DNA from 2 places in the Telluria sp. RB2R28 genome. Region 2 is predicted to be linked to the other one. Evidence: predicted binding sites of a transcription regulator. Region 2 holds the regulator's gene; the other holds the start of a gene.

Region 1 (4,212 bases), 600 kb from region 2:
TCCTTCAGCCCCACCCCGGCTGCTTCCTGGCGCAGGATGCGCACGCCCAGCGAGTGGAAGGTCGACACGGTCAGCTGCTTGGCCTGCTTCGGCTGCTTGAGCAGCTTGGCAATGCGCTCCTGCATCTCGAGCGCCGCCTTGTTGGTAAAGGTCAGGGCGGCAATGGTGCGTGGATCGTAGCCGCAGTGCTCGATCATGTAGGCGATCTTTTGCGTGATCACGCGCGTCTTGCCGGACCCGGCGCCAGCGAGCACCAGGCAAGGGCCGTCCAGATACAGCGCGGCTTCGCTCTGCGGCCCGTTCAGGCCGAACTTTGGTGCGTTTGACATGGGGAAGTTTTCGGTGGGACAGAGAGCGATTGTAACAATCTGGCGGGCGCAGCGGGCGATGGCGCGCGGCAGCCAAGGTCGGATTGCAACAGGCCGCCGTTGCGCGCTTGCTTCCCTGCATGGTCCTGCGAGGCAGACCGGGATCGGGTACCATGCGACCTTTGCCAGCGAGACGCCAGACGCGCCGCTGCAGCCCTATTTTTTCTGGAAATCTGCCACATGAAATTCGAACATCTCGTCGAAATCAACGATCCGATGAACCCGCTGCTCGACACGCTCACCCGCGAGCAGTTGTGGCACGGCCTGGTGCTGCGCGCCGAGCAGCCAAAACTGTTCATTCCGCACCTGGACGCCTGCGACATCCTCGAGCGCGACGCCGGCATCATGCGCCGCCGCCTGACCTTCGGTCCGCTGGTGATCGAGGACAAGGTCACCTTGACCCCACTGCAGGAAGTGCACTACGACGTGCCGGCCCAGGGCGACATCGCCGCCTCGACGCTGCGCATGGTGATCGAGGCGCCGACCAGCGCCATGCTGCTGGTGCGCTTCTGCTACGACGACGGCATGGGCGAACACGTCGACCAGGCCAATGCGATGTACGACGAATTCAAGAAGTCGGCGTACGAAGAAGCCGACATCGACACCGTGCGGGTCCTGCGCCAGCTGGCCGGCCAGGGCAAGCTGGCCACCACCCTGCTCAACTGATCGACTGAGCCAGCTGCACGGTTCAGAGGCCCGGTTCGGTCTCGCCCGTGTGGGTGCTGCTCTCGCCCTGCGACAGGTTGGTCGCCAGGTCGCGCAGCGCGGTGCGTACGCCTTCTTCGATGACCGGGTGATAGAACGGCATCTCCAGCATCTGGTCGACCGTCATGCGCATCTGGCATGCCCATGACAGCAGGTGGGCCAGGTGTTCGGCGCGCGGCGCGATCATCTCGGCGCCCAGGAACAGGCGCGAGCCATACTCCGCATACACCCGCAGCATCCCCTTGTTCTGCAGCATGACGCGGCTGCGCCCCTGGTTCTCGAACGACATGCTGCCCACGGCGAACTTGGGTTGGCCGCTTGCGGACAGGGCCCGATAGCTCTTGCCCAGCGTGGCGATATTCGGCTCGGTGAAGGCCACCGCGATCGGCGTGCGGCGCAGGCCCGGGCGCACGTCGGGGTAGCGGCCCGCATTGTCGCCGGCGATCTTGCCGTGGTCGGCCGCATCGTGCAACAGCGGACGCTCGTTGTTGGCGTCGCCCGCGATGAAGATCTGGCTGCCGCCGCACTGCATCGTGCGCGCGTCAAAGGTCGGGATGCCGTCGGCGCCCCGCTCCAGGCCGGTCAGTTCGAGGCCCAGGTCATGCACGTTCGGCGTGCGCCCGGCCGCCATCAGCACATACTGGAAGCGCTCGCTGCTTTCCTTGCCCAGCGCATCGCGCACATGCAGGACCACCTCCTCGCCATCCTGCACTGCTTTCACGATCTCGCTCTGGAACGCGATGTCGACTTCCTCGCCCAGCACGCGCGCAGCGCAGCGCAGCACTTCGGGGTCGCTGATGTTGGCGATGGAACCGCCGCGCGCGTAGAAACGCACGCGCACGCCAAGACGGCTCAGGGCCTGGCCCAGTTCGAGGCCGATCACGCCGGTGCCGATCACGGCCACTGAGGCCGGCAGGTCGTTCCAGTAGAACACGTCGTCGCTGGTAACGATGCCGGGGCCGACGTTCTCGAGCTGCGGCAGGCGCAGCGGTGTCGAGCCGGTGGCGATGACGACGCGCCCGGCGTGGATCTCGGTATGGTCGTCGACCTGCAGCGTGCAAGGGCCGGTAAAGCGCGCGTGGCCCTGCAGGCGGTCATGGACGGGGATGGCTTCCACGGCCTCGAGCACGAAGCCGACGAAGCGATCGCGTTCGCGCTGGACACGCGCCATCACTGCCGGGCCATCGATCCGCACCTCACCGGCATGCACGCCGAACGGACCGGACGTGTGCAGCGCATGCGCCGCCTCTGCCGCGGCGATCAGGAGCTTGCTCGGCATGCAGCCGACCCGGGCGCAGGTGGTGCCGTAGTGCGCGCCCTCGATGACCACGGTGCGTGCGCCCTGCGCCCTGGCGGCGCGATAAGCGGTCATGCCGGCGGTGCCCGTGCCGATGACGGCGACATCCACATTCAGTTGTTTCATGGTGCTCTTTCGCTGTTGACAGGCAAAACGATACGCTATTTCACGCCGTTGGGGGCAGCACGAACCCATTCAGGATGCCATCGGGCACCAGGGTTTTTCGCATCCATGCTGAGTGTATGTCGATAAATATTACATACTGCAAGTTAAAACATTAATTTCGGAAATTTTACGCATAAGAATCAACCGCCTACGATGATCTGTAAATACGGCACGATACTTGCTATCCCTTCGGATTCACCCACCAAGGAGATCCCATGTCACTTGCTTCCTTCAACAAACTGCTTGTTAGCCTGTCGCTGTTCGCTTGCTCGTCCGTGTTCGCCGCGCCGCTGGTTGTCAATGTTGCTGGGGTCACGAGCCAGGGTGGAATCGGCGATTCCGGCAATACAGTATTGGCTTATAACGTCGGCGCCAATGCGGTCATCACCAGCGTCGCCTACTCGCTGAACCTGACGGCGTTCTCGCCGAGCTGGCTGTCCGAAATCGGCCTGGCGTTCACTGACTCGGACGGCTTCGACGGCGTTGTCTTCAATCCGGGTTTCGGCGATAGCATCCCTGGTACCGCAACCTACGCCGGTTTTGCCGATCTGGTCGACCTTGACCTGGATTTCGCGGTTGGCGCCGACGGCATCCTGCGCCTGGAATTCTATGAAGACTTCGATGACTTCGCTGGCATCGATGGCATCTGGAACTTCGGCACGCTCACGTTTGGTGTGGAAACGGTCGGCGGTGAAGTGCCTGAGCCGGCCAGCGGCCTGCTGCTGGGCGCAGGCCTGGCCATGATGGGCTACGCAAACCGTCGTCGCCAGGTGGCGCGCAAGGCTGCCAGCGCAGCTTAAATATCGAGCGGGTCGACTTCGAGCGACCACTTCACGCGGGCCTTCATGGCCCGCAGCGCTTCCATCCACTCGCGCAGGAAGGCCTGCAAGGCCGGGCGCGAGCTGGACTCCACCAGCAGCTGGGCGCGGTCCATATTGTGCACCCGCGTCATCGTCATCGGGATCGGGTCGTTGATCAGGATCCCGTCGTGCGCCAGGCAGTCGCGCGCGCTTTCCAGAAACGCAATCGCGATCGGCAGCTCGCGCGCCTCGGCCCGCAGCAAGGCCTGGTACATGTACGGCGGCAGGCCCGCTTCGCGCCGTTCATCCAGCAACTGGCCGGCAAAGCGCTCGTAGTCGTGGCGCATCACCGCGCCGTACAGCGGATGCTGCACATAACGCGTCTGCACCAGCACCTCGGACGGCGCCCCGGCGCGCCCCGCCCGCCCGGCCACCTGCATCAACTGCGCGAACAGGCGCTCGCTGGCGCGGTAGTCCTGCGAGAACAGTGCCGTATCCGGGTTCAGGATGCCCACCAGCGTGAGCTTCTTGAAGTCGTGCCCCTTGGCGACCATCTGGGTGCCGATCAGGATATCGACTTCGCCCCGGTGCACGCTGTCGAACGCCGCCTGCGCGCTGCCTTTCAGGCGCGTGGAGTCGGCATCGATGCGCAGGATGCGCGCCTCGGGGAACATCGCCCGCAAGCCTTCTTCGACGCGCTGCGTGCCCCGGCCCAGCGGCTGGATATCGACGTTGCCGCAGGTCGGGCACGAACGCGGGATGCGCAGTTCCAGGCTGCAGTGGTGGCAACGCAGCCGGTTCTCGGGCTTGTGCAGCACCATGAAGGCGGTGCAGCGCGTGCAGTCGCTGATCCAGCCACAGGCGTCGCAGGAAATCA
Region 2 (4,212 bases):
ACGGCGGCCCGAACCTGTGGGTCGAAGGCCAGGCCGAACGCATCGAATACGACGAACGCTCGGAGCTGGTGCGCCTGTACTCGAACGCCGTCGTCAAGGAACTCGAAAACGACCGGATGACCAACCAGATGACCGGCCCGTTCATCTCGTACGACAACCGCAAGGAAGTCGTCGCCGTGCGCAATGATGTCAGCGGCGAGAGCAAGGTTGGCGGCGGGCGCGGCACGCTGATCCTGGCGCCCAAGCGTGCGCCGGCCGGAGGCACGCAATGACGGAACTGAACGATCGCAGCACGCTGGTCGTCAAGGGCCTGCAGAAAAGCTATGGCAAGCGCCTGGTCGTGCGCGACGTGTCGCTCGATGTCGAATGCGGCGAAGTGGTGGGTTTGCTGGGCCCGAACGGCGCCGGCAAGACCACCTCGTTCTACATGATCGTCGGCCTGGTGCCGTCGGACGCCGGCTCGATCAGCATCAACGGCACCGACATCACCAGCCTGCCGATCCATCGCCGCGCGGTGCTCGGCCTGTCGTACCTGCCGCAGGAAGCGTCGGTGTTTCGCAAGCTGACGGTGGAAGAAAACATCCGCGCCGTGCTCGAACTGCAGAAGGTCAACGGCAAGTCGCTCACCAAAACCGAGATCAGCGACCGCCTCGACACCTTGCTGGCCGACCTGCAGATCGAGAAGCTGCGCGAGAACCCGGCGCTGTCGCTGTCGGGCGGTGAGCGGCGCCGCGTGGAGATCGCGCGCGCACTGGCCACCAACCCGCGCTTCGTGCTGCTCGATGAACCGTTTGCCGGCGTCGATCCGATCGCCGTGATCGAGATCCAGCGCATCGTGCGCTTCCTCAAGGAGCGCAAGATCGGCGTCCTGATCACCGACCACAATGTCCGCGAGACGCTTGGCATCTGCGACCGCGCCTACATCATCAATCAGGGCGCGGTGCTTGCATCCGGCCGCCCCGACGATATCATCGCCGACGAGTCGGTACGGCGCGTGTACCTCGGTGAACATTTCCGCATGTAAGCCATACTCAATTGATGAAACAGTCCCTTCAGCTCCGCACTTCGCAGCACCTGGCGCTCACGCCACAGCTGCAGCAATCGATCCGGTTGCTGCAGCTGTCCACGCTCGAACTGCATCAGGAGATCGAGCAGATATTGGGCGATAACCCGCTGCTCGAAAGGCTCGACGATCCGCTCGATCATTCGGTGCGCTTGCTGGCCGATGGGGCCATCAACAATGCGCCGGCACCTGGCGAGGCGCCGCCGGCGCCGGGCCAGCAGGCCGAGGGCGAAGGCAGCGCGCCGGCCGAGGGCGAGGGCGCTGAAGGTGGCGGGGTCGATGGCGACCGGCCCGACAACGAGTGGAGCGAAGGCAGCGGAACGTCGTCCGGCAGCGCCAGCAGCGACGATGAAGACGGCCGCCCGCAGCTGGAGGCGTGCGCCATCACGCTGCGCGAACACCTGATGGAACAGGTGCGCGAAACGCTGCTGTCGACCCGCGACCGCGCGCTGGCCGAACTGGTGATCGACGCGCTCGACGACAACGGCTACCTGGAAGAACCGCTCGACGACATCCACGCGCGGCTGCCCGAAGAACTCGACGTCGACCTCGACGAACTGCGCTGCGCGCTGGCGATGGTGCAGAGCATGGACCCGGTGGGCGTGGGCGCGCGCAGTGCGGCCGAATGCCTGGCGCTGCAGATCCGGCGCATGCCGGGCGTGCCGATGGTCACGCGCCGCATGGCCCTGAAGATCGTCGAAGGCTACCTGACGTGGTTCGCGCAGCGCGAATACAGCAAACTGAAAAAAGCGCTCGATTGCGACGACGAAGACCTGCGCGAAGTGCAGGCCGTGGTCCGCCAGTGCAATCCGCACCCGGGCGCCGCGTTCGCGTCGAACGTGTCGGATTACGTGGTGCCGGACGTGATCGTGCGGCGCGCCAAGAACGGCTGGGCGGTCACGCTGAACCCGGACGTCATGCCGCGCCTGCGCGTGAACAGCCTGTACGCCACGATGCTCAAGCAGGGCCGCAGCGAGAGCCAGATGGGCGCGCAGATGCAAGAGGCGAAGTGGCTCATCAAGAACATGCGCCAGCGTTTCGACACGATCCTGCGTGTGGCCGAGGCGATTGTCGAGCGCCAGCGCAACTTTTTCAGCCATGGCGCGGTTGCCATGCGGCCCCTTGTTTTGCGCGAGATAGCTGATACACTAGGTCTGCACGAGAGCACGATCTCTCGTGTCACAACCCAGAAATACATGCTGACCCCGCACGGCATGTTCGAGTTGAAGTATTTCTTCGGTAGCCACGTTGCCACTGAAGCGGGCGGCGAAGCATCCTCAACGGCAATCCGTGCGCTCATCGCACAATTGACAGGAGCAGAAGACCCTAAGAATCCATTATCCGACAGCAAGATCGCGGAAATGCTCGGGGAACAAGGCATGGTCATTGCGCGCAGGACGGTCGCAAAATACCGTGAAGCGCTCAAGATCCCCCCCGTCAGTCTCCGCAAAGCCTTGTAACAACGCCGCTCATACAGTCTGTGCCTTCAGCTCCTGTGTGGTGCAAGCGACGTGACATCTTCAAAGGAGTGTGTATGAACCTCACCATCAGTGGTCACCATCTCGAAGTCACCCCTGCCATCCGTGAATACGTTCAGAATAAGCTGGAACGCATTATTCGCCATTTCGATCAAGTCATAGATACCCACGTCTTCCTGGCCGTCGATAACCTCACTGAAAAAGAAAAAAGGCAAAAAGCTGAAATCAATGTCCAGGTGTCGGGCAAGACCCTGCACGTGGCGAGCGTCGCGCAAGACCTGTACGCCGCGATCGACATGTTGATGGATAAACTGGATCGACAAATCCTGAAGCACAAGCAGATGCTCAAAGACCATAACCGCACAGCGATCAAACGCCTGGACGTCAACGAAGCAGACGTCGCTGCCGCCTGATCGAGCGCAGGTCACCACCGCCAGGGGCGTCTTTTCGGGACGCCCTTTTTGCATCCCGCTGCCGGTAAAATACGTGTTTCCTTTCGATGGATCACGCCATGCCCGAACACGTCCTGACCCGCATCGCCAACCGTACCGGCATCATTACCCTCGACCGGCCCAAGGCGCTCAATTCGCTGTCGCTGGACATGGTGCGCGCACTGACCACGATCCTGCTCGACTGGCAGCTCGACGCCGCGGTCGATGCCGTCGTGATCACCAGCAGCAGTGAAAAAGCGCTGTGCGCCGGCGGCGATATCCGCTTCTTCCACGACGTCGGCAACGCCTCGCCGCAAGGCGGCAGCGCACTGCTCGAAGATTTCTTCACCGAAGAATACGCGCTCAACCACCTGATCCATTTTTATCCGAAACCGTATATCGCGCTGATGGACGGCGTGGTCATGGGCGGCGGCATGGGCATCGCGCAGGGTGGGCCCGATTGCGGCCTGCGCATCGTCACCGAGCGCACCAGGATGGCAATGCCAGAGGTGAATATCGGCCTGTTCCCCGATGTCGGCGGCAGCCATTTCCTGTCGCACGCGCCGGGGCAACTGGGGATGTTTCTGGGCTTGACCGGTTTGACGATCGGCGCGGCCGACGCACTGTACGTGGGCCTGGCCGACGTGTTCGTGCCGGGCGCAGACCTGGCGGCGTTGCACGCGCTGATCGAGGCGACGCCGGGCGCGAATCTGCCGGCGGCGATCCGCGCGTTCGCCATCCAGCATGCCGGCGAGAGTGAATTGCAGGCCAACCGTGCGCGCATCGATGCGCACTTTGGCGCGGACTCGGTGGCGGCGATCATGGCGTCGCTCGAGGGTGACGACACGCCGTTCGCGCAGAAGGCGTTGCGCGCGATGCGTCAGCGCTCACCGTTGATGATGTGCGTGACGCGCGAGCTGCTGCTGCGCGGCGCGTCGCTCGATGTCGCCGACTGTCTGCGCCTGGAGCGCTCGCTGGTGCGCCGCAACTTCGAGCATGGCGAAGTGCTCGAAGGCGTGCGCGCGCTCGTGATCGACAAGGACAATGCGCCGCAATGGAATCCGCCCTCGCTCGACCTCGTGACCGACGCGATGGTCGCGCACTTCTTCGCGCCGGTGTGGCCGGCGCACGCGCACCCGCTGCGCCATCTCGCGTAAGCCTCTTCATGCATATCCGTTTGCGCGTGACTTTTCGCGCAGGCGGTGCAAACATCGTGGCTTCATGAACCGATGAGGACCCC

What was found. The regulator sigma-54, encoded in region 2, starts transcription at its own class of promoters, with help from an activator protein. The targets are predictions, from matches to a motif close to TGGCANGNAANCTGCTTT.
Region 1: a site for sigma-54 is predicted at 2,703-2,720, ahead of AC56LV_RS15120 (PEP-CTERM sorting domain-containing protein). Genes of this name have one in related genera too.

What each region holds. Positions count from the first base shown of each region.
Region 1 covers NZ_JCASIK010000003.1:624,350-628,561, reverse strand. The annotation lists gene AC56LV_RS15135 (UvrD-helicase domain-containing protein) at 1-329, opposite strand, end outside; gene AC56LV_RS15130 (SRPBCC family protein) at 549-1,034, shown strand; gene AC56LV_RS15125 (dihydrolipoyl dehydrogenase) at 1,057-2,496, opposite strand; gene AC56LV_RS15120 (PEP-CTERM sorting domain-containing protein) at 2,751-3,335, shown strand; gene AC56LV_RS15115 (primosomal protein N') at 3,332-4,212, opposite strand, start outside.
Region 2 covers NZ_JCASIK010000003.1:20,459-24,670, reverse strand. The annotation lists gene lptA (lipopolysaccharide transport periplasmic protein LptA) at 1-272, shown strand, start outside; gene lptB (LPS export ABC transporter ATP-binding protein) at 269-1,024, shown strand; gene AC56LV_RS12370 (RNA polymerase factor sigma-54) at 1,039-2,523, shown strand; gene hpf (ribosome hibernation-promoting factor, HPF/YfiA family) at 2,598-2,954, shown strand; gene AC56LV_RS12360 (enoyl-CoA hydratase/isomerase family protein) at 3,053-4,129, shown strand.